Regions from separate parts of the Aquabacterium sp. T101 genome, predicted to be linked through region 3. Evidence: predicted binding sites of a transcription regulator. Region 3 holds the regulator's gene; each other region holds the start of a gene.

Region 1 (9,991 bases), on a different contig from region 3:
CGCGGCCACCACGTCCCTGCCGCGTGCGCCCGCCGGGTCGCCCTTGGGCCCGACGATCACGAAGTCGTTGTACATGACCGGCAGGCGCCTCACGCCGAAGCCTTCGGCAACGAACTTCTCCTCGGCCACCTGGTCGTGAACGAACACCACGTCGGCGTCGCCGCGGCGCGCGATGTCGAGCGCCTGGCCCGTGCCCTGCGCGACCACGCGCACGTCGATGCCGCTGGCCGCCTTGAACGCCGGCAGCAGGTGGGAGAACAGCCCCGACTGCTCGGTGCTGGTGGTGGAGGCCACGATGATGAAGCGGTCCTGCGCGTGCGCGGCCAGCGCGGCGCAGAGCGCAAGTGCGATGACGATCAGGCGGACCAGGGCAGCTCTCCCTTGAGGAACGAGGCCGCGGGTTCGGGCAGCGGGGAATCGAAGAACTCCGTGGTCGGGCGGTCCACCACCAGATGGCCGCCTTCCAGGTAGAGCACGCGGCTGGCCAGCCGCTTGGCCTGGCCGAGGTTGTGCGTGCTGAACACCAGCGCCATGCCCTCGGCGCTGAACTCGGCCATCAACTGCTCGACCTCGCGCTTGGCGCCGGGGTCGAGCGCGGCGGTGGGCTCGTCGAGGAACAGCACCTGCGGCCGCACGGCCCAGGCGCGCGCCAGCGCCAGGCGCTGCTGCTGCCCGCCGGACAGCACGCGCGCCGGCCGGTCGCGCTCGGCCGACAGGCCCACGCGCGCGAGCGCGTCGGCGGCGCGCTGCGCGCGCTCGGCCGCCGGCACGCCGGCCAGCCACAGCGCCAGGCGCAGGTTGTTCCACACCGACAGGCGCATCAGGAACGGACGCTGGAACACCATCGCCTGACGCAGGTCGCCGGCCACGAAGCGGCGACCCTCGTGCGGCAGACGCCCGTGCAGCACGCGCAGCAGCGTGGTCTTGCCGCTGCCGTTGGCGCCCACCAGCGCCACGCGCTCGCCGGCATGCAGGGAGAAGTCCACGCCCTGCAACGCCACGGTGGCGCCGAAGCGCACGGCCACGCCCTGCAGCGCGATCAGGGTGGCGCCGCCCGGCGCGACACCGCGCGTTGCCTTCGCCGGGGACACCGAAGCGGCCGCGTTCACGACGCGGCCCCCGCGGCCAGCGCGGCCGTGCCGCGGTCCTGCGCGCCCTGGCGGCGCTGCAGCAGGCCGATCGCGGCATTGAGCGTGCCCACCACACCCAGCAGCACGATGCCCAGGCCCAGGGCCAGCGGCAGGTCGCCCTTGCTGGTCTCCAGCGCGATGGCGGTGGTCATCACGCGCGTGACGCCCTCGATGTTGCCGCCGACGATCATCACCGCGCCCACCTCGCTGACGGCGCGGCCGAACGCGGTGAGCAGGATGGTGACCAGCGCGATGCGCTCGTGCACCAGCAGCAGCAGCGCGGCCACGAAAGGTGGCGCGCCCATGGAGCGCAGCTGCTCGCCGTTGCCGTGCCACGCGTCGGCGACAAGCTGGCGCGTCAGCGCCGCCACCAGCGGCAGCACCAGCACCGTCTGCGCCACCACCATCGCCGTGGGCGTGAACAGGATGCCCAGCGAGCCCAGCGGCCCGGCGCGCGACAGCAGCAGGTACACCACCAGGCCCACCACCACCGACGGCAGCGCCAGCAGCGTGTTCAGGGCCGCCACCAGGGCGGCATGGCCGGGAAAGCGCGCCACCGCGAGCCAGGCTCCGGCGGCCAAGCCGAAGCCGGCCGCCAGCAGGCAGGCCGTGCCGCTGACGCCGAGCGACAGCGCCACCACCTGCGCCAACCGCGCATCGAACTCCACCACCAGCGCCCACGCCGTGCGCAGCGCCGCCGCAAAACCGTCGTTCATCTGGGGCGCGATTCTGGTCAGGCCGGCGCCGGGGCGCGATATGTTCGCGCCGACATAGGGCCAACCCACCCCCTCGGCACGTGTGGCACAGTGCGCCGCCATGCCGCTCGTTGCCCCCCTGCCCGCCGACCACGACCCCGCCGTGGCCGAACTGGCGCGCTTCTTCGAAGGCACGCTGGGATTCGCGCCGAACAGCGTGCTCACGATGATGCGGCGCCCTGCGCTGGCGCGGGCGTTCACCGAGCTGAACCGTGCGGTGATGACCAACGACGGGCGCGTCACGAGCGAGCTCAAGCGGCTGATCGGCCATGTGGCCAGCCGCGTGGCCGGCTGCCGCTACTGCGAGGCGCACACGATGCGCGCCGCGGCGCGCTTCGGCCAGGCCGAAGGCGCCGACGCACGCCGGCTCGACGCGGTGTGGCAGTTCCGCGAGAGTGCGCTGTTCACGCCGGCCGAGCGGGCGGCGCTGGAGTTCGCCGCCGCGGCGGCCAGCGTGCCCGGTGCGGTGGACGCCGAGATCGCCGCCGCGCTGCGCGCCCACTGGGACGATGGCGAGATCGTCGAGATCACCGGCGTGGTGGCGCTGTTCGGCTTCCTCAACCGCTGGAACGACGCGATGGCCACCGAACTGGAAGCGCACGCCGCCGCCGACGGCCGGCGCTGGCTGGCGGCGCGGGGCTGGCAGCCCGGCAAGCACGGGTAAGGCGCGCAACGGCATGGCCCTCAAGTCCACCATCTACAAGGTCCAGCTGTCGGTGTCCGACATGGACCGTGGCGTCTATGGCGAGCACGCGCTGACGCTGGCGCTGCACCCGAGCGAGACCGAGGAGCGCCTGATGGTGCGCCTGCTCGCCTTCGCGCTGTACGCACCCAAGGACAACGAACACGGCGAACTGGTGTTCGCGCGCGGCCTGTCCGACACCGACGAGCCCGACCTGTGGCGGCACGACCTGTCGGGCCAGCTGGTGGACTGGATCGAGGTCGGCCATCCCGACGAGCGCCGCATGCAGCGCGCCGCGTCGCGCGCCGACCGCGCCGTCTTCATCGCCTACGCCGCCAGCACCCCGGTGTGGTGGGCCGGCGTGAAGAACAAGCTCAACCGCACCGAGAAACTCGCGGTGTGGCAGCTGCCCGCCGCGCAGAGCCAGGCCCTGGCGGCACTGGCACAGCGCTCGATGCAGCTGCAGGTGAGCGTGCAGGACGGCACCGTGTGGTGCAGCGCCGGCGACGCCACCCTCGAACTGACCCTGGAGCCCCTGCTCGAACCCCGTTGACCCGAAGATGGTGAAGCGACTGATCGCCCTGGCCCTGATGACCTCAGCCACCCTCGCCCCCGCCCAGACCCCGCCGCCGCCGGACGACGACCCCTACCTGTGGCTGGAGGAGGTGCAGGGCGAGCGGGCGCTGGCCTGGGTGCGCGAGCGCAATCGCGAGACCCGCGCGGTGCTCGAGAAGCATCCCCGGTTCGAGGCCATGCGCTCGCGCATCCTGGAGATCCTCGACTCGCGCGACCGCATCCCCGCCATCCACCGTGTGGGCGCGCACGTCTACAACCTGTGGCAGGACGCGGCCAACCCGCGCGGCCTGTGGCGCCGCACCACGCTGGACGACTACCGCCAGGCGCAGCCGACCTGGGAGACGGTGCTCGACCTCGACGCCCTGGGCCAGGCCGAGAAGGAAAGCTGGGTCTGGGGCGGCGCCACCTGCCTGGGCCCACGCTACGAACGCTGCATCGTGTCGCTGTCGCGCGGTGGCGCCGACGCCAAGGTGCTGCGCGAGTTCGACCTGCGCACGAAGCGCTTCGTGCCGGCCGCGGCCGGCGGCTTCGAGCTGCCCGAGGCCAAGTCGTCGATCGACTGGGTGGACGCCGACACGCTACTCGTGGCCACCGACTTCGGGCCGGGCGCGATGACCGACTCGGGCTACCCGCGCATCATCAAGCGCTGGAAGCGCGGCACGCCGCTGGCGGCCGCGTCCACCGTGTTCGAGGCCGAGAAGGCCGACGTCGGCGCCTTCGCGCTGGTGGACCGCACGCCCGGCCACCCGCGCACCGTGATCGGCCGCTACCTGGATTTCTACCGCTCCAAGCAGTGGCTGCTCGAGGACGGGCGACTGGTGCCGCTGGACGTGCCCGACGACGCGGACACGGCGTTCTGGCGATCGCGGCTGCTGATCCAGCTCAAGAGCGACTGGACCACGGGGGGCCGCACCCATGCGCGCGGCAGCCTGCTCGTCACCGACGCCAAGGCGTTCATGGCCGGCGAGCGGCGCTTCGACACGCTGTTCACGCCCACGCCGACGCGGTCGCTGGAGGGCTTCGTCACCACCCACCGCCACGTGCTGCTGTCGGTGCTGGACAACGTGGCCGGCCGCGTGGAAGAGTGGCGCGCCCCGGCGCGCGCCGGCGGCGCCTGGGTGCGGCGCGAGGTGGCGGCGCCCTTCCCCGGCACGCTGGGCATCGCCGCGCTGCACGACCCGCTGCTGGGCTCGCGCGACCCGCTGGCCGAGCGCTATCTGCTGACCTATACCGACTTCCTGACGCCCGACTCGCTGTCGCTGGCGCGCACCGGCAGCGACGCGCGCGAGCTTCTCAAGGCGCGGCCGCGCTTCTTCGACAGCGAAGGCATGCGCGTCGAGCAGCGCTTCGCCACGTCGAAGGACGGCACGCGCGTGCCCTACTTCGTGGTGTGGCCGCGCGGCGCCCGCGCCGACGGCAGCAACCCCACGCTGCTGTACGGCTACGGCGGCTTCGAGGTGTCGATGAAGCCGTGGTATTCCGGCGCCTTCGGCAGCGCCTGGTACGGCCAGGGCGGCGTGCTGGTGGTGGCCAACATCCGCGGCGGCGGCGAGTACGGCCCGGCCTGGCATCAGGCCGCCGTCAAGGCCACGCGACAGAACAGCCACGACGACTTTGCCGCCGTCGCCGAGGACCTGATCGCCGCGAAGATCACCAGCCCGCGCCACCTCGGCATCGAGGGCGGCAGCGGCGGCGGCCTGCTCGTGGGTGCAGTCATGCTGCAACGGCCCGAGCTGTTCAACGCCGTGGTCAGCCAGGTGCCGCTGCTGGACATGCGGCGCTATCACAAGCTGCTGGCGGGCGCGAGCTGGATGGCCGAGTACGGCGACCCCGACAAGCCCGAGGAATGGGCCTGGATCTCGAAGTACAGCCCCTACCAGAACGTGCGCCGCGACATGAAGCTGCCGCGCGTGCTGTTCACCACCAGCACGCGCGATGACCGGGTGCACCCCGGCCACGCCCGCAAGATGGCCGCCCGAATGGCCGAGCAGGGCCACGCGCCGCTGTACTACGAGAACATCGAGGGTGGCCACGGCGCGGCCGCCGACAACCCGCAGCGCGCCGACATGCTGGCGCTGGAGTTCGCGTTCCTGTGGCAGCAGCTCGGCCGATGACGGTGTTCGACGTTCGCCACGACCGCGAGGGCACGCGCTTCGTCGCCACCGTCGAAGGCCAGGACTGCGTGGCGCTGTACCGGGTGTACGGCAAGGTGATGATGCTCACCCACACCGGCGTGCCCAAGTCGCTGCGTGGCCGCGGCATCGCCGCGGTGCTGGTGCGCGCCGCGCTCGACCATGCCCGCGAGCGCGGGCTCAAGGTGCGCCCGGACTGCAGCTACGCCGAGGACTACATGCGCAGGCATCCCGAGACGCTCGACCTGCTGCAGGACTGAACCGCGACCCCATCCCACGAGAATCCATGACGGAGGAGACACCGATGCACACCCTGACCCGACGCCTGGCCACCGCCGCCCTGTGCGCGCTGCCTCTGGCCGCCGCCGCCCAGGCCCCACAGACCGGCAGGCCGCTGAAGATCATCATCGGCTTTCCCGCCGGCGGCCCGCTCGACGCCCACGCGCGGCTGCTGGCCGAGCGGCTCGGGCAGGCGCTGGGCCAGCCGGTGATCATCGACTACAAGGCCGGCGCCGGCGGCACCGTGGGCGCCGAGTTCGTCGCCAAGAGCGACCCCGACGGCACCACGCTGCTCATGGCCAACACCGGCACGATGGTGATCAACCCCGCCATCTACACCCGGCTGCCCTATCAGACGCTGAAGGACTTCGTGCCGATCGCGCGAACCGCGCAGCAACCGCTGGCCTTCGTGGTGCATCCGGACGTCAAGGCGCGCACCATCGGCGAGCTGGTGGCGCTGGCCAAGGCCCAGCCGGGGCGCCTGAACTACGGTTCGGCGGGCAACGGCGGCATCAGCCATCTGGTGCCGGAGATGTTCAAGCAGGCCACCGGCACCTTCATCGTCCACATCCCCTATCGCGGCAGCGCGCCGGCCTTCACCGACCTGATGGCCGGCCAGGTGCAGGTGATGGCCGAGTCGATCCCCCAGGCGGCGCAGTACGTCAAGGCGGGCAAGATCCGCGCATTGGCCGTCACCAGCCGCGAGCGCAACCCGGCCCTGCCCGACACGCCCACGCTGATCGAGTCGGGGCTGCGCGGCTTCGAGGTCGTGGGCTTCTATGGCGTGCTGGCCCCCGCAGGCACGCCGCGGCCGTTGGTGGACCGGCTGTCCAATGCCTTCCGCAGCGTGCTGGAGTCGGCCGACATCCGCAGCCGCATGGTGGCGCAGGGCGCCGACCCGGCCTTCCTCGGCAGCGACGAGTTCGCCCGCTTCCTGGCCGCCGAGATGCCGCGCTGGGCCAAGGCGGTCAAGGACTCGGGCGCCAAGCTCGACTGAGCCCCATGTCGCCCACCGCCCGCGACGTGCTGGACTTCTGGTTCGGCGACACCGACGAACCCCGCGAGGCCTGGTTCCGCAAGGACCCCGCCTTCGACGGCGCGATCCGCGACCGCTTCGGCGCGTTGATCGACGCCGCGCTGGCCGGCACGATCGACGGCTGGGCTGCGTCGCCCGACGGCGCGCTGGCGCGGCTGGTGGTGCTGGACCAGTTCACCCGCAATGTGTATCGCGGCACGGCACGCGCGTTCGCCGGCGACGCGCAGGCGCTGGCCGGCGCCCGCGCGATGGTGGCGCACGGCGACGACCTGCACCTGCCGCCGTTGCGCCGGGTGTTCGCCTATCTGCCCTTCGAGCACGCGGAGGACATGGCGATGCAGCACGAGTCGGTGCGCCTGTTCGAAGCCCTCGCCGCCCTGCGGCCTTCGCTGGCCGGCTATGCCGACTACGCGCGGCGCCATGCCGAGGTGATCGAGCGCTTCGGCCGCTTCCCGCACCGCAATGCCGCCCTCGGACGCCCATCGACCGACGAAGAGACCGCCTGGCTGGCGCTGCCCGGATCGGGCTTCTGACGATCGCGGCGCCGCGCGGCGCCGGTGCGGGCCTCAGCGCTGGTGCTGAAGCGCGGCTTCTTCCTGCTCGCGCATCTTCACGCACTCGGGATGGTTGCGCAGCGCGGGCGCCTCGCACTCGCGCTTCATGCACACCAGCAGCGACAGCAGCATGCGGTCGCCGCACCGGGCGCGTGGGCCCTGCGCGTCGACTGCGGCCGTGGCGGGCGCACCGGCCGTCGTGGGGGCGCGGCCGGTCGGGGCCGGCAGGTCGGCCGAGCGCATCGGTGGCACGGTGGCCACGGCCGGCAGCGTCGGGGACACCCCGGCGGCCGCGCTGCCGTCGGGCGCTGTCGCACCCGCGGGGCGGGGCGGCCGCGCCGGCAGCACCGACAGGATCGTTTCGGCGGGTTCCGCGGCACGGGCCGCGGCGGACGCCGCCGGGGCGGCGGCAGGCGCGGTCGCGGCCCCCGCGGAGGCCGGTGCGGCCGCGCCGGCCACTCCGCCGGTTCCGGTCGCCGCGACCGCCGGCGTGGCCGGGGCCGGGTCGCCTGGGCGGGTGAACCACCACCAGGCCAGGATGTTCAGCACCACCAGCACCGCCAGCACCGGCAGCAGCGAACGCTGCGCCGGCGCCGCGGCCGGCGCCGGGTTCAACGCGGCGGGCGTGGGCAGGGCGGCCGGCGCCGTGGGCATCAGCACCGTGCGGGCATCGCTGGGCGGCGGTTGCGTCCGGCCCTCGTGTGCCGACGGCCCGCCGAGATCGCCCGGCCCGGTGGGGATGTCCACGCCGTCGCGCGCCGCGATGCCGGGCACGGTGCGATCGGCCGCCAGGCGAACGGGAATGCTCATGCGCCCGTCGAGCACGTCGCGCAGCATGTGCACGCTCTGCGGCCGCTCGGCCGGCTTGAGCGCGAGCATCCAGTCCACCGCGGCCAGGAAGCCGTGGGTGCAGTCGGCGGGCCGCAGGTCCGTCAGGCGCGGCTGGTCGTCGTGCAGCGCGCGCGACGCCGCCGGCACCGGTTCGCGGCCGGTGATCAGGAAGTAGATCGTGCCGCCCAGCGCGTAGAGATCGGTCCAGGGACCCTGGCGCATCGCGCTCTGGTCGGCGTACTGCTCCAGCGGCGCGAAGTGCGGCTTCATGATCGACGTGAGCGCCTTGTTGCCCTCGCCGATCACCCGGCGCGCAGCGCCGAAGTCCAGCAGCACCGGCAGGCCGTCGTCGCCGAGCAGGATGTTGTCCGGCGCGATGTCGCGATGGAACACGCCTTCCTTGTGCAGCACTTCCAGCGCCGACAGCAGCGCGTCGAGCACGCGGCGGCAGGCCGCCTCGTTGGGCGGCACCACCATGCCGGCCCGCACCTGGCGCAGCGTGCGGCCGACGTAGCGCGGCATCACCATGTAGGCGGTGCCGTTGTCCTCCCAGAAGCGGTACACCTTGACCAGCGACGGGTGGTCGAAGCGCGCCAGCATGCGCGCCTCGTTGACGAAGGACTTCAGACCCAGCGCGAAGGTCTCGGCCATGCCCTGCGAGCGCACGGACACCGCGAGGCCCTCGCCGCGACCGGCCAGCGTGCCGGGCATGTACTCCTTGAGCGCGACCTCGCGCTCAAGGGCGTGGTCCCAGGCCAGGTAGACGATGCCGAAGCCGCCGCTGCCCAGCACGCCACGCACCTCGAACTCACCCACGCGCGTGCCCACCGGCAGCGTCGGCGCGTCTTCGCCCCCGGGCGTGACGCCCGGCGGCAGCGATGAGGAGGGCACGGCCTCGGTCATCCAGCCAGCTTATCAGGGGCTGCCCCCGTGGCAGCGTGCGCACGGCGCGCCGGGGCCGACCAGGGGGCGCGCACTAGTTCTCGAAATCGCCGGCTCAAGTTCCGCCAGGGCCTGACCGAAAACGGCCCTACGGCCCCAGCCACTTCGCAGACGGGGACGAGTCCCGACCGGCCCACCGGCCGGATCAGGAGTGCAACACCGTTCACAGGAGTGCCAACACCATGCCCATGACCATCAACACCAACGTCGTTTCGCTGAATGCGCAACGCAACCTGACCACGTCGCAGAACTCGCTGGCGACGTCGATGCAGCGCCTGTCCTCGGGCCTGCGCGTCAACAGCGCCAAGGACGATGCCGCCGGCCTGGCGATCGCCGAGCGCATGAACGCCCAGACCCGCGGCATGAACGTCGCGATCCGCAACGGCAACGACGCGATCTCGCTGTCGCAGACGGCCGAAGGCGCGCTCGGCAAGGTTGGCGACATGCTGCAGCGCATGCGCGAACTGGCTGTGCAGGCCGCCAACGCCACCAACGGCACCGGCGACCGCGCCAACCTGAACGCGGAGTACCAGCAGCTCGGCGCGGAAATCGGTCGCACGCTGTCCAACACCCGCTTCAACGGCATCGCAATCCTGGCCGGCGGCGCCGGCGCGCAGGCCTTCCAGGTCGGCGCCAACAGCGGCGAGACGGTCACCGTGACGACGACCAACATGTCCACCAACACGGACATCACGGCCGTCACCGGCGGCGGCCTCACCACGGCGGCCACCGCGGGCACGGCGATGACCAACATCGACACCGCGCTGAACACGCTCAACACCGAGCGTGCCCTGTACGGTGCGGTGCAGAACCGCTTCGAGGCGATCATCAGCGTGCTGCAGGTGTCGGCCGAGAACCAGGCCGCTGCCGCGGGCCGCATCGTCGACGCCGACTTCGCGGCGGAGACGGCCAACCTGTCGCGGGCCCAGATCCTGCAGCAGGCCGGCTCGGCGATGGTGGCCCAGGCCAACCAGCTGCCCCAGTCGGTGCTGGCCCTGCTGCGCTGACGCGCGCCACCGGGACCCGCGGGTCCCGGCGATCCTCCCAAGCGCCCGCCTTTCGCGGGCGCTTGTT
Region 2 (9,991 bases), on a different contig from region 3:
AGTCATCGATCCGTAGGAGTTGCTCCATGCCCCAGACCATCAACACGAACATTTCGTCGCTGAACGCCCAGCGCAACCTCAACACGTCGCAGACCTCGCTGGCGACGTCGATGCAGCGCCTGTCCTCGGGCCTGCGCGTCAACAGCGCCAAGGACGACGCGGCCGGCCTGGCGATCGCCGAGCGCATGAACACGCAGGTGCGCGGCATGAACGTCGCCATCCGCAATGCCAACGACGCGATCTCGCTGGCGCAGACCGCCGAAGGCGCGCTCGGCAAGCTCGGCGACATGATGCAGCGCATGCGCGAACTGGCGGTGCAGGCCGCCAACGCCACCAACGGCACCGGCGACCGCGCCAACCTGAACGCCGAGTACCAGCAGCTGGCCTCGGAAGTGACGCGCACCATCAGCTCGACCCGCTTCAACGGCATCGCCATCCTGGCCGGCGGCGCCGGCGCGCAGGCCTTCCAGGTCGGCGCCAACAGCGGCGAGACGGTCACCGTGACCACCACCGACATGTCGGGCAACGCCTCGATCACCGCGGTGACCGGCGGCGGCCTGACCACGGCGGCGCTGGCCGGCACGGCCATGACCAACATCGACGCCGCGCTCGACACGCTCAACACCGAGCGCGCGCTGTACGGCGCGGCGCAGAACCGCTTCGAGGCCGTGATCACCAACCTGCAGGTGGCCGCCGAGAACCAGGCGGCCGCCCGCGGCCGCATCATGGACGCCGACTTCGCGGCCGAGACGGCCAACCTGTCGCGCGCCCAGATCCTGCAGCAGGCCGGCTCGGCGATGGTGGCCCAGGCCAACCAGCTGCCGCAGCAGGTGCTGCAGCTGCTGCAGCGCTGAAGCGCCCCACCCCGGCCCGCGGCGCGCAATCCATCACGCGCCGCGCGGTTTCGGCAGCGCCGGCCTCAAGAAAGCCCCGGCGCTGCCGAAACCGCCGACGTACGACGGGAAAACCTGACATGGCTTCCATCTCATCGGCCGGTATCGGCAGCGGCCTCGACGTCAACAGCATCATCACGCAGTTGATGGCCATCGAGCGCCAGCCCCTGAAGGCCCTCGAGAAGCAGGAGACCGAGCTCAACTCCGAGCTGTCGAGCTTCGGCCGGCTGCAGGGCATGCTGTCCAGCCTGCGCGACAAGTCGGGCGCGATGAACTCGCTGACGCTGTGGAACCGGCGTGCGGGCACCTCCGCCGACGACCGCGCAGTGCAGGTCACCACCGCCGCCGGTGCCGCCGCCGGCAGCTATGCGGTCGAGGTGAGCCAGCTCGCGTCGGCGCAGACCCTGTCCAGCCGCGCCTTCACCGCGGCCGACACCGCCGGCCAGTTCGCGGGCGGCACGCTGACCATCGAGCTCGGCGAATGGACCGGCACCCCGACCAGCGGCTTCGCGCCCAAGGTCGGCGCCACGCCGGTGACGATCACCTTCGACCCCGCCGACGACACGCTGGCCGAGGTGCGCGACCGCATCAACGGCGCCGGTGCCGGCGTCACCGCGACGATCATCAACGACGCCAGCGGCGCGCGGCTGGCGCTGCGATCCACCGCCACCGGCGCCGAGAACGGCTTCCGCATCACGGCCACCGAGACCACCGACGACGGCGTGGCCACCAACGGCCTGTCGGCGCTGGCCTACAACGCGCTGGCCGCCAGCCCCATGACGCTCAACCAGAGCGCGGCCGATGCGCTGGCCACCATCAACGGCATCGATGTCGAGTCGACGAGCAACACGCTGACCAACGTGTCCGACGGCGTGACGCTGCGCCTGATGGCCGAGACGGCGGGCCCGGTGGAAGTGGTCGTGGCCACCGACACCGCGGCGGTGAAGACGGCGGTGGAGGACTTCGTCAAGTCCTTCAACGAGCTGGCGACCTTCATCCGCGAGCAGACCAAGTACGACGAGGCGAGCAAAAAGGCCGGCGCGATGCAGGGCGACAGCCTGGTCGTGGGCCTGCAGCGTCAGATGCGCAACGTGATCAACGAGGCCACCACGGCGTCGACCGCCTTCACCCGGCTGGCCGACGTGGGCATCACGATGGGCGCCGACGGCACGCTGTCGATCAACGCCAGCTCGCTCGACAACGGCATCGCCAACATCGAGCAGTTCCGCAACCTGATGCAGGGCGACGGTGCCACCACCGCCGACAAGGGGTTCATGCGGCGCTTCAAGGAGATGGGCGATCTGCTGCTGGCCGCTGACGGTTCCTTCGAGGGCCGCACGGACAGCCTGCAAGCCCGGATCGACCGCATCGACGACCGGCAGGAGCAGATGGAAGCCCGGCTGGCCGCCACCGAGAAGCGGCTGCGTGCCCAGTACGAGGCCCTGGACCGCAACATGGGCCAGCTGTCGGGCCTGTCGAGCTACATGTCGCAGCAGCTGCAGGCACTGAACAACTTCTACACCGCGCGCAGCGCCGGCGGGGGCTGAGCGGCAGGCGTTGCGCCGAGGAGCCCTGGAGCCAGGGCCCAGTTTGACCCTCAAGGGTCACTCGCGGCGGACGATAACCCTGGCAAGCCCAGACAAGACCACCGCACCGCAGCCGCATGTACGCACACCCCCTCGCCTCCCCCGCCTTCGGCCGGTCCGGCGTGCCCCACGCCCGCATGTACCAGAACGTCGGTGTCGAGACCGGCGTCGTGGACGCCTCGCCGCACAAGCTGGTGGCCCTGCTGTTCGACGGCTTCTTCGAGGCCCTCGGCCGTGCCCGGGCCGCCCTGGCCGCCGGCGACACCGAAGCCAAGGGCCGCGAGATCGGCCGCGCCGCGCGCATCGTGGAGGAAGGCCTCAAGGCCGGCCTCGACCTGCAGGCCGGTGGCGCGCTGGCGTCCGACCTGGCGGCGCTGTACGCCTACATCGGCCTTCGTCTGACCCAGGCCAACCTGAAGAACGACACCGGCATGCTCGACGAGTGCCAGCGCCTGATGCAGCCGCTGCGCGACGCCTGGCAGTCGATCGCCCCTCAAGCCAACGGCCCCCGCGGCTGACCCCGGAGAGCCTGCGCATGAGCGCCCTCGACAGCAACCTGCTGAGCTACTACGAAGCGCTGGAACGCGCCAGCAACGACATGCTCGCGGCGGCCCGCGCGGCCGACTGGGACCAGGTCGTCAAGCTGGAAGGCGCCTGCGTGCTGCTGATCGCCCAGCTCAAGCACGCCGCCACCGAGAAGCCGCTGGCCAGCGAAGAGTCCAAGGCCAAGAGCCGCATCATGCAGCGCATCCTCGTCAACGACGCGGAGATCCGGCAGCTGGCCGAACCGTGGCTCGAAGAACTGGACCAGATGGTCTCGGGCCGGCCGCGCACCCTGCACTGACCGGAGGCACCCGTGGCTGCCGCACGCCCCGACTTCCAGCCGACCCAGCCGGCGCCGATCTCGGCGCTCACGGGCAATGCGCTCGACGAGTTCCGCGTCGCCCACCCGGCCGAGGTGCTGTCGCTGCTGCGCCGCCTGGTCGACGGCCACGTGGTGGTGCAGCTGAGCGGCCCCAGCGGGGCCGCCTACACCACCGTGCTGTGGGCCGTGGACGCGCACCAGCGCCGCGTCAGCCTCGACGCCGACCCTGCCCACCCGCAGGTGGGCCCGCTGATCGACGGCGGCGAGGTCACCGCGGTGGCCTACCTGGACGCGGTGAAGGTGCAGTTCGACCTGAGCCACCTGATGCTGGTGCGCGGCCCGAGCGGCAGCGCGCTGCAGGCCGCGCTGCCCGACGTGGTGTACCGCTTCCAGCGCCGCGAGTACTTCCGCGTGCGCACCCGCGACGGCGCGCTGGCGCGGATGCGTCACCCGGCCGTGCCCGACATGCAGCTCGAGCTGCGCCTGCTCGACGTGAGCATTGGCGGCTGTGCGCTCGCGATGCCGCCGGACCTGCCGCCGATCGCCGCGGGCATCCGCATCGCCGGCGTGCGCATCGAGCTCGACGCCGACACCCGCTTCGTCGCCACGCTGGGCGTGCAGCACGTGAGCGGCGGCTTCCACCCCCAGGCCCGCGGCACGCGGCTGGGCTGCTCGTTCGTGGACCTGCAGGGCCCGGCCGAGCGCGCGCTGCAGCGCTACATCGACGTGGTCCAGCGCCGCTCGCGGCTGCTCACGCTGGGCTGAGCGCCTCGGCCGGCGCATGCCGGCAGCCGAGGCGTTCGCCGGACCGGGGTTGTCGCCAGTGCCGCATGGAGGCGGCGGCCCCAGAATCGGCCCCTGGTTCCACCCCGCCGCCGCCATGCGCCTCGAATTCCGCACCCCGGGCCTCGTCGCCCCCCTCGTCCTGACGGCCCTGCTGCTGACGGCCTGTGCCGCGCCGCAGCCTCCGGCGCCGCCGGCTCCGACCCGCGTCGTGGTCACCACGGCCAACCAGCTGCCGCGGACCCAGCTGACCCTGCCGGTCCTGCCCAGCGAGCTGTTCGCGCTGCCCCCCGCACAACTGCAGCCGGTGCTCGACCAGCTCGCCGCCGACGTGGCGGACGAGGCGCGCCGCTACGACGTGCGCGACCGCGCCACGCTGGACGGCTACAGCGCCGCCCGCGTCGCGGTGGCCCTGCTCGGCGGGCGCTTCGGCGACGTGCCCGCGCTCACGGCCGAGTGGCGAGCCCGCCAGGAGAAGCCCGCCGCCGCCGCCACCACCGCCGTGCTGTCGGAAGCCGCCGCCGCGGCGCGCGCCGGCGGCGGCGACCTGGCGGCGCAGCGTCAGCGCTTCCGCGCCCGACTGGCCGCACTGCTGGACCCGCACCCCTGGGCCGTGGTCTCGAACAACGTCAAGTCGATGAAGGGCTTGCTCGAGCTCAACAACCCGGTGGTCACGCAGGCCGGCGTGAAGGCGCGGCTGGACCCGCCCGCACGCAACAACCAGCTGCGGCTGGACCGCGGCAGCGTCGCCGGCGTGCTGTCGCAGCGGGCCTTCATCGAGCACGTGCTGCCGTTCCGGGAGGACGCGATCGCCGTGCTGCAGGACTACGTGACGCGCAACGACCGTCCCGTGGCCGACACCTGGACGCCGCGCACCTTCGCCCTGCGGCCGGACGCGCCGGCGCGCCCGGTGGTGGTCGCCGTCTGGGACAGCGGTGTGGACCCGGCCCTGTTCCGCATGGCCGCGCCGGTGGCCGGCGTCGGCTTCGACCTCGAGGCGCGGCCGACTTCCGCGCCGCTGGAGGACATCGCGCAGTCGCCGCTGCCGTGGTCGCAGACCAAGGGCCTGATGCGCGGGGCGCGCGACGTGTTCGCCAACGTCGAGTCGCCCGAGGCCAGTGCGTACCGGCGCCAGGTGGCGGGCCTGCGGCCCGAGCAGGTACAGCCGTTCCAGGAGTCGATGCGCCTGGGCGGCAACTACTACCACGGCACGCATGTCGCGGGCATCGCGGTGGACGGCAACCCGTTCGCCCGCGTGTTCAACGCCCGCATCACCTTCGGGTGGCGCACCGAGCCGCTGCCGATCACCGACGAGCGGCGCGAGCGCGCCAAGGCCGCCTACCGCGCCACCGTGGCCGCGATGCGCGCGGCCGGCGTGCGCGTGGCCAACATGAGCTTCGGCGGCACCCAGCGCGGCTGGGAAGCGTCGCTGCAGTTCCACGGTGTGGGCCGCAATGCCGAGGAGCGGCGCGAACTGGCGCGGCGCTACTTCATGGAAGCGCGCGAGGCGATGCGCGACGCCCTGGCTTCGGCACCGGAGATCCTGTTCGTCACGTCCGCCGGCAACGCCGACTCCGACAGCGGCTTCGAGGAGACTTCGCCGGCCGACATCGCGCTGCCCAACCTGATCACGGTGGGCGCGGTCGACTCGGCAGGCCAGGAGACCAGCTTCTCCAGCTTCGGCCGCACCACCGTGATCCATGCCAACGGCTACCAGGTCGACAGCTTCATGCCCGGCGGCGACCGCCTGCGCGCGTCGGGCACGTCGATGTCGGCGCCGCAGATCGCCAACCTGGCCGCCAAGCTGCTGGCGCTGTACCCGGACCTGAGCGTGGCCGAGCTGCGGCAGCTCATCCTGGACGGCGCCGAGCGCAACGGCCGCGTCAACCTCGCCCACCCGCGACGCACGCTGGAACTGGCGGCGCAGCGCCGGCCGGCCGGGCCCCGGCCCGCCGACGTCGTGGCACGCTGACGCGCGGCACGCTCGGGCCGGCAACCGATCGACAGCCGCGTCGACCGCCCCATCGACAAAACCGCCCTGCGAGGAGACGACCATGACCCCGACGATCCGCACCCTGGCCTGCGCATTGGCGTCGGCAGCATGGCTGGTCCCGGCCACCGCGGTGGCCCAGACCGCTGCACCGGCACCGGCGTCCGCCACCGCGCCGGCCGTGCCGCCGGGCTACGACGCGGCCCTGGCCCAGCGCCTGGGCGCCGACGAGCGGGGCATGCGCAGCTACGTGCTGGTGGTGCTCAAGACCGGCCCGAACCGCGTGCCCGACGGTCCCGACCGCGACGCGATGTTCCGCGGCCACTTCGCCAACATGAAGCGCCTGGCCGACGAAGGCAAGCTCGCGCTGGCCGGGCCCTTCGACGGCGTCGACGGCTGGCGCGGGCTGTTCGTGTTTGCGGTCCGGGACATCGAGGAGGCACGCCAGCTCACCGCCAGCGACCCGGTGATCGCCAAGGGCGAGATGGTGGCCGAGTTCCATCGCTACTACGGGTCCGCCGCGCTGATGCTGGTGCCCGAGACGCACGACAAGCTGGCGAAGAAGCGCTTCTGAGGCGCGCGCCGCGCGGCGCACGCCCGCACGCACGCAATCTGCCGGCGGCCTGCAGCCCTACAGACCGCCTGCCAGCGTGCGCAGCACGGTGGCGGCCGGCTCGGCACGGCACAGCGCGCCACGCGTGCCGGACCACAGCGGCGAGAAGTCGCCCGAACCGCCCGCCTCGGCCCGGGCCCGCAGCGGCGCCAGCGCCGCGGTGGCCAGCGGAAACGCCGGCGCCGCGGGATGCATCGGGCCCTGCTCGCGCATCAGCCGGTTGACGATGCCGCGCGCCGGCCGCCCGCTGAACAGGCGGGTCAGCGCCGTGTGCTGCGCCGCCGGGCCGGCGAGCGCGGCACGGTGCACCGCGCTGGTGGTGGCCTCCGGGCAGCACAGGAACGCCGTGCCCGCCTGCACGCCGGCCGCGCCCGCGGCCATCGCGTCGGCCACGTCCTGCGCGGTGGCGATGCCGCCGGCGGCCAGCACCGGCACGCGCACGGCGCGCACCACCGCGGCCACCAGCGCGAGCGTGTCGGTCTGCGTGGACAGGTCCTCGGTGAGGAACATGCCGCGGTGGCCGCCGGCCTGCACCCCCTGGGCGATGACGGCGTCCACCCCGCGGGCCTCCAGCCAGCGCGCCTCGTCCACCGTGGTGGCGCTGGACAGCACCACCGCGCCCCAGGCCTTGACGCGGGCCAGCAGCGCCGGCGCCGGCAACCCGAAGTGGAAGCTCACCACTTCGGGCCGGAAGTCGGCCAGCACGTCGGCGGCCTCGGCCGTGAATGGCTGCCGGCCCGGGCCGGCGCCCACCGTGGCGGGGTCGATGCCGAACTCGGCGCAGTACGGCGCGAGCAGCGCGCGCCACGCCGCTTCGCGTGCGGCGTCCGGCGGCGGCGGCATGTGGCAGAAGAAGTTGACGTTGACCGGCGCCGAGGTCTGCGCGCGCAGCCGGGTGAGTTCGTCGCGCATCGCGTCCGCGCCGAGCATGGCGCAGGGCAGCGACCCCAGGCCGCCGGCCTGGCTCACCGCGGCCGCCAGCGCGAAGCCCTGCGAGCCCGCCATCGGCGCCTGCACCAGCGGCAACGGCGTGCGCAGCAGGTCGGCCAGGCGCGCGTCAGCCATCGCTGGCGGCCGCCTCGGCCATGGCCTTCAGGCGTGACAGGGTCACCGGCAGGCCGGCGTCGATGCGCCGCGCGAGCATCGGCCCGATCACCAGCGACAGCGGGCCCGACAGCGTCACCCGGTGCACCACCTGCGTGACCGGGCCCTCGGGCTCGAGCTCGTGGTCGAACACCATGCGAAACAGCGGAATGCGTGACTCGACCGTGAAGCAGCGGCCGGGCTCCGCCCGGGTGACGAGCATCGGCACGGTGCGGCCCTGCGTCGGCGTGAGCTGCCCGCGGCTGCCCGGCCGCAGCGGGCCGTCGAGCCAGGCGGCCCGGGTGTCCGGGTCCCAGGCGGGCCAGCGGGTCACGTCCTCGTAGAGGCGGAAGATGGTGGCTGCAGGGGCGGACACGCGGATGCGGTGCTCGATCTTCATGCGTTGGGGGGCTCGCCTCGCGGCTCGATGTCGAAGTGAAGCACGTCCTCGCGGGTACCCAGGCCGGTGTACAGCGCGATCGCCGCATCGTCGCCGTGGTCGGCCTGCACGTAGATCACGTGGGCGCCCCGTTCGCCGGCCAGCTCCCGCACGCGCTCGATCAGCGCCGTGGCGATGCCGCGCCGTCGGTGGTCCGCGTCGACGCCCAGGTCGTAGATGTAGAGCTCGGAGCGCGCCTGCTCGAACTTGTGCAGCATGTAGCCGGCCAGGCCGCCCACGACCCGCCCGCCGACCAGCGCCACCACGGCGACGAAGGTGTCGCTGGCCAGCAGCCGCCGCAGGTAGTCGTCGCCCGGCGGCTGGCGCATGTAGCTGTCCTCGTCGTCGAACACGCGGCCGAACAGCCGCGACATCGCGCGCGCCAGGGGCACGTCGTCGCTGGTCAGCACCCGCAGTTCCACGATGCCGGTGGCCTCAGCCAGAGTTGCCCGGCGGGGCCGCGGCCGCGCGGCGCGCCTCCTGCCGGCGGTAGTGGACCACCGCGAAGGCCAGGGCCACCGTGAGCACCGCGGTGCCCATCAGGCTGGCCTCGACGCCGAAGTTGCCGCCGGTGATGAGTTCGTTCGAGCCCGGCGCGGGACCGAAATTCCACAGCGACGTGCCTTCGGTGTTGCCGCTGACCGGCAAGCCGAAGATGTTGCCCTGGCAGTAGTTCCAGCCGCCGTGGATGCCGCAGATGCGCCACAGCGAGCCGTCGCCGAGCGCGACGAAACAGGCGAACACCGCGTACAGCACGATGTTGGCGAAGGGCACCGGGTCGAAGTCCCGGTGCAGCGCGCTGAAGATCGCCGACGTGCCGATGATGGCCAGCATCGGCGCCATCTGCCGACCCGCCGTCTGCAGCATGTAGCCGCGCAGCACGAGCTCCTCGGTGGAGCCCTGCAGGATGAACAGCAGCAGCAGCGGCACCAGCAGCGGCACGGCGTCCAGGCCGAGCCGCCCGTGCGCCGACGCGCCCGGCGCGTACTGGCCGAAGGCCCAGGGCACCAGCACGCCCGCGGTCATCATCAGCGCGCCGATGACCACGCCGCCGGCCAGCTGGCCCAGCGGGTTGCCGCCGCGCAGGCCGACCGACGAGAAGGTGCGCCCCTCCTTGAAGCGCAGCCACAGGTAGAGGAACACCAGCACCATGCCGAAGCCGAAGAAGTCGACGAACTGGTGCAGCGGCGCGTCCTTCGGCGGTTGGCCCAGCAAGGTCTCGCCCACCATGCCGCCCACCACGAGACCGCCGAAGATGATCGCCACGCCGACCCCCCAGGCCAGCCACCAGGGTGTGGGGCGCCGCGCGTCCCCGGCCATCTTCACCAGCGGTGATGTCTCGATGTTCATGCGTCGGCCTCCAGCGGAGTGCATTCTTGCCCATGCCGGTCCGCGCGTCGCGCGCAGCCCCCCTGTTCAAACCGACGCCGTGCCGGCGTTCCAGTCGCGTCGCAGCAGACCGTACATCGCCGAGTCCGACACCTCGTCGCCGACGATCCAGCGCTCGCGGAAGTAGCCCTCCCGGACGAAGCCCAGTCGCTCCAGCAGGCGCATCGAGCGCTCGTTCCTCGGGTCGGTGTCGGCCTCGACGCGAAGGAGGTCCAGCTCGGCGAAGGCATGGCCCAGGAAGCCGCGCAGCGCCTCGTGCATCAGTCCCCGGCCCCACACGGCGGATGAAAGCATGTACCCCAGCTCGGCGCGGCGGCACTGCGCGCTGATGCCGAACAGCGTGCAGGTAC
Region 3 (9,991 bases):
CACCTGCCGGTGCTGATGGTCACCGCCGAGGCGCGCAAGGAGGACATCGTCCTGGCGGCGCAAAGCGGTGCGGCCGGCTACATCGTGAAGCCGTTCACGAAGGCCACGCTGGAAGAGAAGGTCCAGAAGATCATGCAGAAGCTCGGCCAGCCGGCCTGACGCCCTCGGAGCAGAACAACATGAAGATGGATAGCGCCAGCACCCTTTCGCCCGACGCCGCCGCGCCCGACGCGCCGACGCCCGCGGCCGCGACCGCGCCCGCGCCTGCCGACACCACCGAGATCTTCCTGCAGCTGGGCTCGATCACCCGCCTGCTGCACGACACGCTCAAGCAGCTCGGCGTGATGCCCAAGCTGCAGCAGGCCGCCGACGGCCTGCCCGACGCGCGCAGCCGCCTGAACTACATCGCCGAGAAGACGGCCCAGGCCGCCGAGAAGGTGCTCAACTCGGTGGACCAGGCCAAGGCCGAGCATGTCTCGATCGCCGACGCGACGCGGCGCATGGCCCAGGCGATCACCGCCGACCCGGTGAAGGCCGTGGCCACCGGCGCGGTGTTCAACTTCGTGCAGGACGTCGAGCAGCGCACCGCCAAGATCGACGACCACCTGACCGACATCATGATGGCGCAGGACTTCCACGACCTGACCGGCCAGGTGGTGGCCAAGGTGGTCACGCTCGCCGGCGACCTGGAGGACAGCCTGCTCAAGCTGCTGGTGCAGGTGATCCCGCCCGATCAGGCGCACAAGGTCAAGGCCGAGATGCTCAACGGCCCGGTGGTCAACCCCGAGGGTCGCACCGACGTGGTGGCCAACCAGGGCGAGGTGGACGACCTGCTGGCCAGCCTGGGTTTCTAGTTTTCTCGTTGTCTCCAAGGGAACTTGACAGGCCGACCGGCCGGGGAACGCCCCGGCGGCCGGCCTGCTTTCTTTGGGGCGGGCCGGCCGCGCGCTGACACGGCGCGCGCGGCCCAGGGCCGGACAACACCCGGTTTCCCCCCTCTTATCCGCCTCAAGTTCGGCCGCTGCCCGGGCACGATGCCCGGACCATGGCTGAAACCGCCCAGGACCGGCACCTGCCGGCCACCCCCCGCAAGATCCAGAAGGCCCGCGAGGACGGTCAGGTCGCCCGCTCGCGCGACCTTGGCCACTTCGCCGCCGTGGCGGCGGGCGGTGCGATGCTGGTGCTGCTGGCGCCGGCGCTGACCGCCTGGCTGCAGGAGCTGATGGCCGCCGGCCTGCGTTTCGACGCGACCAGCCTCGCCGGGTCGCAGCCGATGTTCGAGCGCCTGGCCGAGTCGGCCACGCGCATGGTGGTCGTGCTGCTGCCGATGGGCATCGTGCTGGCGCTGATGGCGCTGGCCGCGGGCGTGCTGTCCGGCGGCTGGAACTGGACCTGGAAGCCGGTGAGCCCGGACTTCTCCAAGCTCGACCCGATCTCCGGCATCGGCCGCGTGTTCTCCTGGCACCAGCTCGGCGAGACCCTCAAGGCCTGCCTGCTGGCCCTGGTGCTGGGCACGGTGGGCGCGCTGTGGCTGCGCGCCCATGCGCAGGACTTCGCGGCGTCGCTGGCGATGCCGCTGCCTGCGGCCATCGAGCACGGTGCCGGCCGCCTTCAGGCCGGGCTGCTGCTGCTGGTGATCGCGCTGGGCGTCTTCGCCCTGGTGGACGTGCCGCTGCAGCGCTTCCGGCTGATGCAGCGGCTGAAGATGAGCCACCAGGAAATGAAGGAGGAGATGCGCCAGCTCGAGGGCAACATGGAAGTCAAGAGCAAGATGCGCGCGCGCATGCGCGAGGTGGCGCAGCGCCGCATGTTCGCCGCCATCCCCCAGGCCGACCTCGTGGTGATGAACCCGACCCACTACGCGGTGGCGCTGCGCTACGACGACAAGACGATGAGCGCGCCGCGCGTGGTGGCCAAGGGCGCCGATCTGATCGCGCTGCGCATCCGCGACATCGCCCGCGACAGCAAGGTGCCGGTGCTGCAGGCGCCGCCGCTGGCGCGCGCCCTGTACGCCCACACCGAAGTCGACCAGGAAGTGCCGGCCGCGCTGTTCGCCGCCGTGGCGCAGGTGCTGGCCTGGGTGTACCAGCTGCGCGCGTCGATGCGCGGCGACGCCGCCACGCCGGCCGACCCGGTCGAACTGCCGGTGCCGCCCGAACTCGACCCGCACCACAAGCTGCAGGGAGCTGACGCATGAATCCCTGGATGCAGCGCCTGGACGCCATGCTCGGCGTCAACGCCGGGCTGATCCGCAACCTGGCGCCACCGATCTTCATCGTCATCGTGCTGGCGATGATGGTGCTGCCGATCCCGGCCGTGCTGCTGGACGTGTTCTTCACCGTCAACATCGCGCTGGCGCTGCTGGTGATGATGGTGGCGGCCAACATGGTCAAGCCGCTGGACTTCGCGGCCTTCCCCGCGGTGCTGCTGGTGACCACGCTGATGCGCCTGTCGCTCAACGTGGCCTCCACCCGCGTCGTGCTGCTGGACGGCCACACCGGTCCCGGCGCGGCCGGCGCGGTGATCGAGTCGTTCGGCCACTTCCTGATCGGCGGCCACTTCGCGGTCGGCCTGATCGTGTTCGCGGTGCTGGTGGTCATCAACTTCATCGTGGTCACCAAGGGCGCCGAGCGCATCGCCGAGGTGGGCGCGCGCTTCACGCTGGACGCGATGCCCGGCAAGCAGATGGCCATCGACGCCGACCTCAACGCCGGCCTGATCGACGAGAAGGAGGCCAAGCGCCGCCGCTCGGAGGTGGCCGACGAGGCGGAGTTCTTCGGCTCGATGGACGGTGCCAGCAAGTTCGTGCGCGGCGACGCCGTGGCCGGCCTGCTGATCCTGTTCATCAACATCGTCGGCGGCTTCCTGATCGGCGTGATCCAGCACGACCTGAGCGCCACCCAGGCCGCCAACAGCTACATCCTGCTGGCCGTGGGCGACGCGCTGGTGGCGCAGATCCCGGCGCTGCTGATCTCGGTGTCGGCCGCGATGGTGGTGTCGCGCGTGGGCAAGGAGCACAACGTCGGCAGCCAGATCGGCTCCCAGGTGTTCAACTCGGCGCGCTCGCTGGGCCTGGTGGCGGCCATCGTCGGCCTGCTCGGCCTGATCCCCGGCATGCCCAACGCGGTGTTCCTGGTGATCGCCGGCGCCATCGCCTACGGCGCCTACAAGCTGTCGCAGCGCGAGAAGGCCGCCGAGGCCGCCAAGACCATGACGCGCGAGGAAAAGCGCGAGCTCAACCCGGAAGCCACGTGGGACGACCTGATCCCGGTGGACACGCTGGGCCTGGAAGTGGGCTACCGCCTGATCTCGCTGGTGGACGCGCAGCGCGGCGGCGACCTGCTCGGCCGCATCAAGGGCGTGCGCAAGAAGTTCGCGCAGGACGTGGGCTTCCTGCCGCCGCCGGTGCACATCCGCGACAACCTCGAGCTCAAGCCCAGCACCTACCGCGTGTCGCTGCGCGGCGCGGTGGTGGGCGAGGGCGAGGCCTTCCCCGGCATGTTCCTGGCCATCAACCCCGGCGGCGCTACGCAGCAGCTGCTGGGCACGCGCACCACCGACCCCGCCTTCGGCCTGCCCGCGGTGTGGATCGACGAACGCCAGCGCGAGCTCGCCCAAATGAGCGGATTTACGGTGGTTGATTGCTCGACCGTCGTGGCGACCCACCTTTCACACTTGATGCAAGTGAACGCGGCGCGCCTGCTGGGCCGAGTCGAAACCCAGGCGCTCGTGGAACACGTGACGAAATTGGCACCCAAGTTGATCGAGGACGTGATCCCCAAGATGGTCGGCATCGCCACCCTGCAGAGGATGCTCCAGCTGCTGCTGGAGGAAGGCGTCCACATCCGCGACATGCGCTCGATCGTGGAGTGCCTGGCCGAGCATGCCGGCGCCGCCACCGACCCGGCCGAGCTGGCCGCCCGCGTGCGCACCCACCTCGCCCCGGCCATCGTGCAGCAGATCTACGGCCCGTCGCGCGAGCTCGACGTCATCGCGCTGGAGCCCGGCCTGGAGCGCCTGGTGACCCAGGCCCTGACCAGCCCGCATGGCGCCGCGCTCGACCCCGGCGTGGCCGACACCCTGACCCGCAGCGCCGCCGACAGCGCGCGCAGCCAGGAGGACATGGGCGTGCCCGCCTGCCTGCTGGTGCCCGACCCGATCCGCGCGCCGATGGCGCGGCTGCTCAAGCGCAGTGCCCCGCGCCTGAAGGTGCTGGGCCACAGCGAGATTCCTGAAACGCATTCCATCCGCATCGCCTCTGTCATCGGAGCCCCCGCATGAGCCCCAGCAACGTCAAGCGCTTCACCGCCCGCACCTCGCGCGAGGCCCTCGCCCTGGTGCGCCAGGCCTTCGGCCAGGACGCCGTGGTGCTGTCCACGCGGCCGTCCGACGGCGGCGGCGTCGAGGTGCTGGCCATGGCGCCGGACGGCATCAGCCACATCGAGAAGGCCGCCGCCACCGCGCCGGTGGTGCGCGCCGAGCCCGCCGCGCCGGCCAGGCCCGTGCCCGCCAGCGCCGCCGAGGTGCAGCGCGACGTGGCGCAGCTGGCGATGAGCACGCTGTCGTTCCAGGACTATGTGCGCGAGCGCATGCTCAAGCGTCGCCAGGCGCAGCGCGACGCCGTGACGGCGCCGCGCGACGCCGAGCCCGCGCCGGCCGTCGAGCCCACGCTGGCGCCGGCTGCACCCGCCTACCACGCGCCGGCCCAGACCGCGCCCGCGTTCAGTGCGCCGCAGCGCCCCGCGGCGGAGCCGCCGATGCTGCGCGAGCCGGTGCAGCTGGCCGACGTGCCGATGTACGCCGACCCGTCCGACATCGTGCTGCCGGGCCATGCCCAGGCGGGCCTGCGCGCCGCCGCCGAGCAGGCCGCCCGCGCCGACGAGGCCATGATGGCCGAGCTGCGTTCGATGAAGGGCCTGATCGAGGACCGCTTCGGCGCCCTGGCCTTCATGGAGAAGCTGCACATCAGCCCGCGCCGCGCGGCGCTGACGCAGCGCCTGCTGGACGTGGGCTTCTCGCCGATGCTGGTGCGCAAGATGGCCGAGAGCCTGCCCGCCGACGAGGGTGACGAGAACACCTGGGCCGCGGGCGTGCTGGAACGCAACCTGATCGCCGCCGAGCGCGAGAGCGCGCTGGAGGACGCCGGCGGCATCTACGCGCTGGTGGGCGCCACCGGCGTGGGCAAGACCACCACCACCGCCAAGCTCGCCGCCGCCTTCGCCACGCAGCACGGCTCGGGCAACCTGGGCCTGATCACGCTGGACGCCTACCGCGTGGGCGCGCAGGAGCAGCTGCGCACCTACGGCCGCATCCTCGGCGTGCCGGTGCACACCGCGCACGACCGCGCCTCGCTGGAGGACCTGCTCGACCTGCTGTCGGCCAAGAAGATGGTGCTGATCGACACCGCCGGCATGGGCCAGCGCGACGCGCGCACCCGCGAGCTGCTGGAGATGGTGTCGCATCGCGCGATCCAGAAGCTGCTGGTGCTCAATGCCGCGTCCCAGGGCGAGACGCTCGAGGACGTGCTGGCCGCCTACCGCGGCGCCGCCTGCCGCGGCGTGGTGCTGAGCAAGATCGACGAGGCCGTGAAGCTGGGCCCCGTGCTCGACGCGGCCATCCGCCACAAGCTGCGCATCGTGGGCGTGGCCAACGGACAGCGCGTGCCCGAGGACTGGCACCGCCTGTCGGCCCAGGCCCTGGTGCAGCGCGCCATGCGCGTGCAGGCCAGCGCGAGCTGGAAGCTCGACGCCAGCGAGGTGAACCTGGTGTTCGCCAGCTTCGGCGCCGGACGCGCTGCCGCCGCACCGCTGAACGCCTGACCGCACGGCCCGCCACGACGACCGGAACCTCCATGCTCGACACCACCGCCCGCGACTCGCTGCCCCCCGCCGACCAGGCCGACGGCCTGCGCCGCCTGTTCGCCGGCAGCGGCACGCGCTTCGTCGCGGTGGCCGCCAACCCCAACGTGGCTTTCGCCGGTCTCGCGCTCGAGCGCCTGGCCGCCGCCGCGTCGGCCTGCACCGAGCCGCAGCGCAAGGTGCTCGTGGTCGACACCGTGGGAGCCGCGCCCCACGAGATGGCCATGCTGGACCTGGCCGCCTGCATCGAGCCGCTGGACGACCTGCATCCCAAGCTGTCCTACCTGGCCGCGCGCGGCCTGCCGCTTCGCCACGTGGACGCGCGCGGCTCCTGCGAGGGCTTCCTCGAGGCGCTGACCGAGGCCGCGCCCGACGCCGGCGTGGTGATCGTGCACGCCGAGGCCGCCGAGCTGGGCCGCCTGTTCGCACGCCGCGCGCCGCGCCCGCTGCTGCTGGCCGCCGACCACCCCACCAGCGTGACCTCGGCCTACGCCAACATGAAGCTGCTGTCGCAGCGCCACGGCCTGATGGCTTTCGACCTGCTGCTGGTGGCCGCCGCCAGCTCGCCGCGCACGCCGCGCATCGCCGAGCAGATCGCCGCCACCGCCGACCGCTTCGCCGGCGCCGTGCTGCACGACTGGACCGCCATCGACCCCGCCGCGTCGCGCGCCGAGACCGCCGTGCCCGCTGGCCTGATGCGGCTGGCGCACGGCCTGCTGGGCCAGGCCGTGCCCGCCTTCATGGGCGCGCCGCGTGGCGAACGCGCCGCCCGGGCGGCACGGGGAGCGCCATGAAACGCGACCCGAAGCCCGCGCCCGACAAAGACGAACCCGCAGAACCGAGCCCCAGCCCAGGAGCCGCCGACATGTACACCGCCACCGGACGCCTCGACGTGCCAGCCCGTGCTGACGCGCTGCTGCGCCAATACAGCCCCCTCGTGCGACGCCTGGCGCACCAGATGATCGCCAAGCTGCCGGCCAACGTGGAACTGGACGACCTGGTGCAGGTGGGCATGATCGGCCTGCACGACGCGATGGGCCGCTTCGACGCCGCGCAGGGCGTGCAGTTCGAAACCTTCGCCACCCAGCGCATCCGCGGCGCCATGCTCGACGAGCTGCGCAACGGCGACTGGATGAGCCGCGGCGACCGCAAGCAGCAGCGCCAGATCGAGGCCGCGGTGCACAAGCTGGAGCAGCAGTTCGGCCGCGCGCCCGCCGAGAGCGAAATCGCCAGGGAGATGGGCGTCAGCCTGACCGACTACCAGGAGATCCTGACCAAGGTGCGCGGCACGCAGCTGGTGCACCTGGAGGACATGCGCGGCGAGGAGGGCGACGACAGCTACCTCGACCGCCACGTGGCCGACGAGGCCAGCAACCCGCTGGCCATGCTGAACGACCGCCGCATGCGCGAGGCGCTGGTGGAAGCCATCAAGCTGCTGCCCGAGCGCGAGCAGTACGTGATGAGCATGTACTACGAGCACGACATGAATCTCAAGGAGATCGCCGCCGTGCTCAAGGTGACCGAAAGCCGCGTGTGCCAGCTGCACAGCCAGAGCATCGCGCGCCTGAGGGCCAAGCTGCGCGCCTGGTGAGCCGGGAACAGGCTGCGCGCCCGGGTCCGCCGGGTGCAGAGGCCACCCGACTCGCGCCGATGCACTATCCTCGTTGCCCCTTCTCCTCTCGACGGTCAACGTCCGGCGCTCGGACCGGGCAAACCGCCGACGCAACGCATGGTCCGGCTCTTTCGACACGTCTTCGCCTGCATCCTGGCCTTTGCCTTCGCTGCCTCGGGGGCGCAGACCGCCGAACCCGCGGCGCGTCAGCGTCTGGGCATCGCGGTGGTGGCGGGTCACGAACTGCACTTGCTACGCATCGGCGCGCTCGTCTTCGGCAATTCCCGCGGCCTGGTGCAAGCGGCGGATGCGGGCATCGCTGATCAGGTCTACCTGGGCCTCAGGGACGAGATCTCGCTTGAAGCGCGCTACGACATCGCCCGTGTGACCGTCGACATGGCCGACGTCGAGCGGCTGCGGAAAGCGCGCGAGGCCTCGCCCCAGGCGTTCTGGACCAGCAGGCTCAATGAGGTTCATCCGGATCTGGCCGCCCTGGCGGGGCGCTGTGCCTGCGACCTGCTGCTGCTGGCGACCGTGAGCCCGAAGCTGGAGGTGTTCCAGACCAATCAGAGCACACGCGGGCTGACGCTGGTCGAGTACCGCCGGGTGCCGTACCTGCTGGTCCCGCTCCGCTTCGACCTGATCGACGCACGCACGCTCAAGGCCGTGGGTCACGACTCCTGGGCATCGACCGAGCCCGCACCGACGTTGGCCCTTGCTGGCGAACTCGACAAGGTCGCCGCGCTGTCCGACGCCCAGTGGCAAGCCGTCCAGGAAGCGGTGGGCCGGGTTTTCCGCCCCTCGTCGAGATTCGTGTATGGCCGGAGCGAGGTTCGATCGCTGGCGCTGAGCCTGTACGACCTGGGGGTCAGGCCGTCCTGCGCGCTGCAGGCCTATACGGGCCGGACCAGTCAGGCCCAGCGGGACCCGTTGGCGACCGCCTATGTTCCGCCGCCGCAGATGCCGCCCGGTGCGGACGAGGGCAAGTGCCCCGCTGCCACGCGCTGAGGCTTCTTCCCCGGGCGCGGTGCGCCCATCTGCGACCGCTTGCCGGCGGTCCGGTGCTCATCTTGATCCTTCGGCTCGCGGCGTGGGTGTCGGATCTCACTGGAGGTGACAGAGGCCGCGCTGCCGCCGCCCGGGCCGGAGTCCATGGCAAGAGCCATGGTTGAGGGCGAAGGTTCGACCTGGCGTGCTGCGGTAGGCTCCGGCACACCACCTTCGGACAGGCAGTCCCAAACGTCATGAAGCTCGCTCTGATCCTCGGCCCCTTGCTGATCCTCTCCGGGTGTGCCTCCACCCCGGGCGGCGGAGGCCGATTCGATCCCAAAGCCGTCGAGACGCTAGGCACGGTGCTGGAGCGGCGGGACACTGGCACGACGACCCGGCAAGCCCGCAACGTCATGCTCATCCCCGCCGGAGGGCTCCTCGTGCCAATGACCTCCGACCCCGGCACAGGTCCGCTACCGATCTACGAGCATCGCATCGCTCTCGACGACGGGCGCACGGTCACGGTGTTCAGCTGGTATCCCGAGCATCGCGCCGGCATGTGCATCAAGCTGTTCGAGTCGCCGCGGCCGGACTATCCGCGCATGGTCAACTACTCGGGCTGCAAGCCGCGCCCATGACGCACCAGTCGCCTCCATCACCCCGATGGAGGTCGTCCAACGCCGACCAACTGGCCGTCCTTGATGCGATGAGCGCGCCGATCGACGGGCTGCACTTCTGGGCCAGCATGGCGGTCGCGCCCGCGGTGGCGGGCATGGCGGCCTTTCGCGCTTGAGGCAACGCAACGCCTCGGCGCCGCCGCGGCCTACGCTGGAGCCGTGGCCCGCTTGGCCTCGCTCCAGAAAGGACGAACCTCATGTCAGTCTCCGCACGCCGCCTCGCTGCAACCCTGGCTGCCGCCGCGATCGCAGCACTCGCCGCTGCACCCGCTCAGGCGCAGGCCCAGCAACTGCCGCGCTCCTACATCGCGTCGCCGGACATCTACAGGGTGCTCGCCCAGAACGACCAGTTCAAGGTGATCGCCGTGACCTGGAAGCCCGGGCAGAAGGACGTGCTCCATTCGCATCCGGCCAACGCGGTGTACTACCTCACCGACTGCAGCCTGCGACTGCACGCGATGGACGGGTCCTATCGCGACGCGCAGCCCAAGGCCGGCGCGGCGCTGGTGCAGGCGCCCATCCCCGGGCACGTGCTCGAGAACATCGGCTCGTCGGAGTGCCGCCTGATCATGTTCGAGCCGTCCTGAGCGGCGGCTGCGGTCCTGGCGACCCTCGGGGATCCCTCGAACGAGGCCGGCGCCGGGCTTGCGCGCATTGACGGGCCGGGCGCCGGCACGGTCCAATGCCTCTCAAAAGGCATGGCCGCGCGCCGGAGGGAAGGGATCCATGACACGCAGGTTCGACACGGTCCTGGCAGCGGTACTCGCCGCAGCGGGCATTCCGGCCCTGGCGCAGAGCGCCGCGCCGGCCGGCGAGATCAAGGGCGACGCTTGGGTCCACACCCGCGAGTCGCT

What was found. Region 3 encodes FliA, which starts transcription of late flagellar genes. Its sites were predicted from a motif close to CTAAAGTTTNNNNNNNNNNNGCCGNTA; they were not measured.
Region 1: AC2EAQ_RS06400 (flagellin N-terminal helical domain-containing protein) is a predicted target of FliA. The motif match lies at 8,972-8,998, and genes of this name have one in related genera.
Region 2: fliD (flagellar filament capping protein FliD) is a predicted target of FliA. The motif match lies at 919-945, and genes of this name have one in related genera.

What each region holds. Positions count from the first base shown of each region.
Region 1 covers NZ_JBXVVZ010000001.1:1,336,626-1,346,616, forward strand. The annotation lists gene AC2EAQ_RS06350 (ABC transporter substrate-binding protein) at 1-369, opposite strand, end outside; gene AC2EAQ_RS06355 (ABC transporter ATP-binding protein) at 357-1,109, opposite strand; gene AC2EAQ_RS06360 (ABC transporter permease) at 1,106-1,846, opposite strand; gene AC2EAQ_RS06365 (carboxymuconolactone decarboxylase family protein) at 1,947-2,549, shown strand; gene AC2EAQ_RS06370 (YaeQ family protein) at 2,563-3,120, shown strand; gene AC2EAQ_RS06375 (prolyl oligopeptidase family serine peptidase) at 3,128-5,257, shown strand; gene AC2EAQ_RS06380 (GNAT family N-acetyltransferase) at 5,254-5,535, shown strand; gene AC2EAQ_RS06385 (Bug family tripartite tricarboxylate transporter substrate binding protein) at 5,580-6,551, shown strand; gene AC2EAQ_RS06390 (DUF924 family protein) at 6,557-7,123, shown strand; gene AC2EAQ_RS06395 (serine/threonine protein kinase) at 7,157-8,866, opposite strand; gene AC2EAQ_RS06400 (flagellin N-terminal helical domain-containing protein) at 9,100-9,924, shown strand.
Region 2 covers NZ_JBXVVZ010000001.1:1,346,734-1,356,724, forward strand. The annotation lists gene AC2EAQ_RS06405 (flagellin N-terminal helical domain-containing protein) at 27-854, shown strand; gene fliD (flagellar filament capping protein FliD) at 974-2,440, shown strand; gene fliS (flagellar export chaperone FliS) at 2,557-2,997, shown strand; gene AC2EAQ_RS06420 (flagellar protein FliT) at 3,015-3,323, shown strand; gene AC2EAQ_RS06425 (flagellar brake protein) at 3,336-4,109, shown strand; gene AC2EAQ_RS06430 (S8 family serine peptidase) at 4,225-6,099, shown strand; gene AC2EAQ_RS06435 (YciI family protein) at 6,182-6,691, shown strand; gene AC2EAQ_RS06440 (NAD(P)H-dependent flavin oxidoreductase) at 6,749-7,795, opposite strand; gene AC2EAQ_RS06445 (SRPBCC family protein) at 7,788-8,213, opposite strand; gene AC2EAQ_RS06450 (AAC(3)-I family aminoglycoside N-acetyltransferase) at 8,210-8,695, opposite strand; gene AC2EAQ_RS06455 (CPBP family intramembrane glutamic endopeptidase) at 8,688-9,602, opposite strand; gene AC2EAQ_RS06460 (GNAT family N-acetyltransferase) at 9,669-9,991, opposite strand, start outside.
Region 3 covers NZ_JBXVVZ010000007.1:49,773-59,763, forward strand. The annotation lists gene cheY (chemotaxis response regulator CheY) at 1-159, shown strand, start outside; gene AC2EAQ_RS15735 (protein phosphatase CheZ) at 180-854, shown strand; gene flhB (flagellar biosynthesis protein FlhB) at 1,046-2,197, shown strand; gene flhA (flagellar biosynthesis protein FlhA) at 2,194-4,281, shown strand; gene flhF (flagellar biosynthesis GTPase FlhF) at 4,278-5,819, shown strand; gene AC2EAQ_RS15755 (MinD/ParA family ATP-binding protein) at 5,852-6,652, shown strand; gene AC2EAQ_RS15760 (RNA polymerase sigma factor FliA) at 6,724-7,449, shown strand; gene AC2EAQ_RS15765 (hypothetical protein) at 7,588-8,478, shown strand; gene AC2EAQ_RS15770 (hypothetical protein) at 8,715-9,098, shown strand; gene AC2EAQ_RS15775 (cupin domain-containing protein) at 9,335-9,724, shown strand; gene AC2EAQ_RS15780 (dienelactone hydrolase family protein) at 9,864-9,991, shown strand, end outside.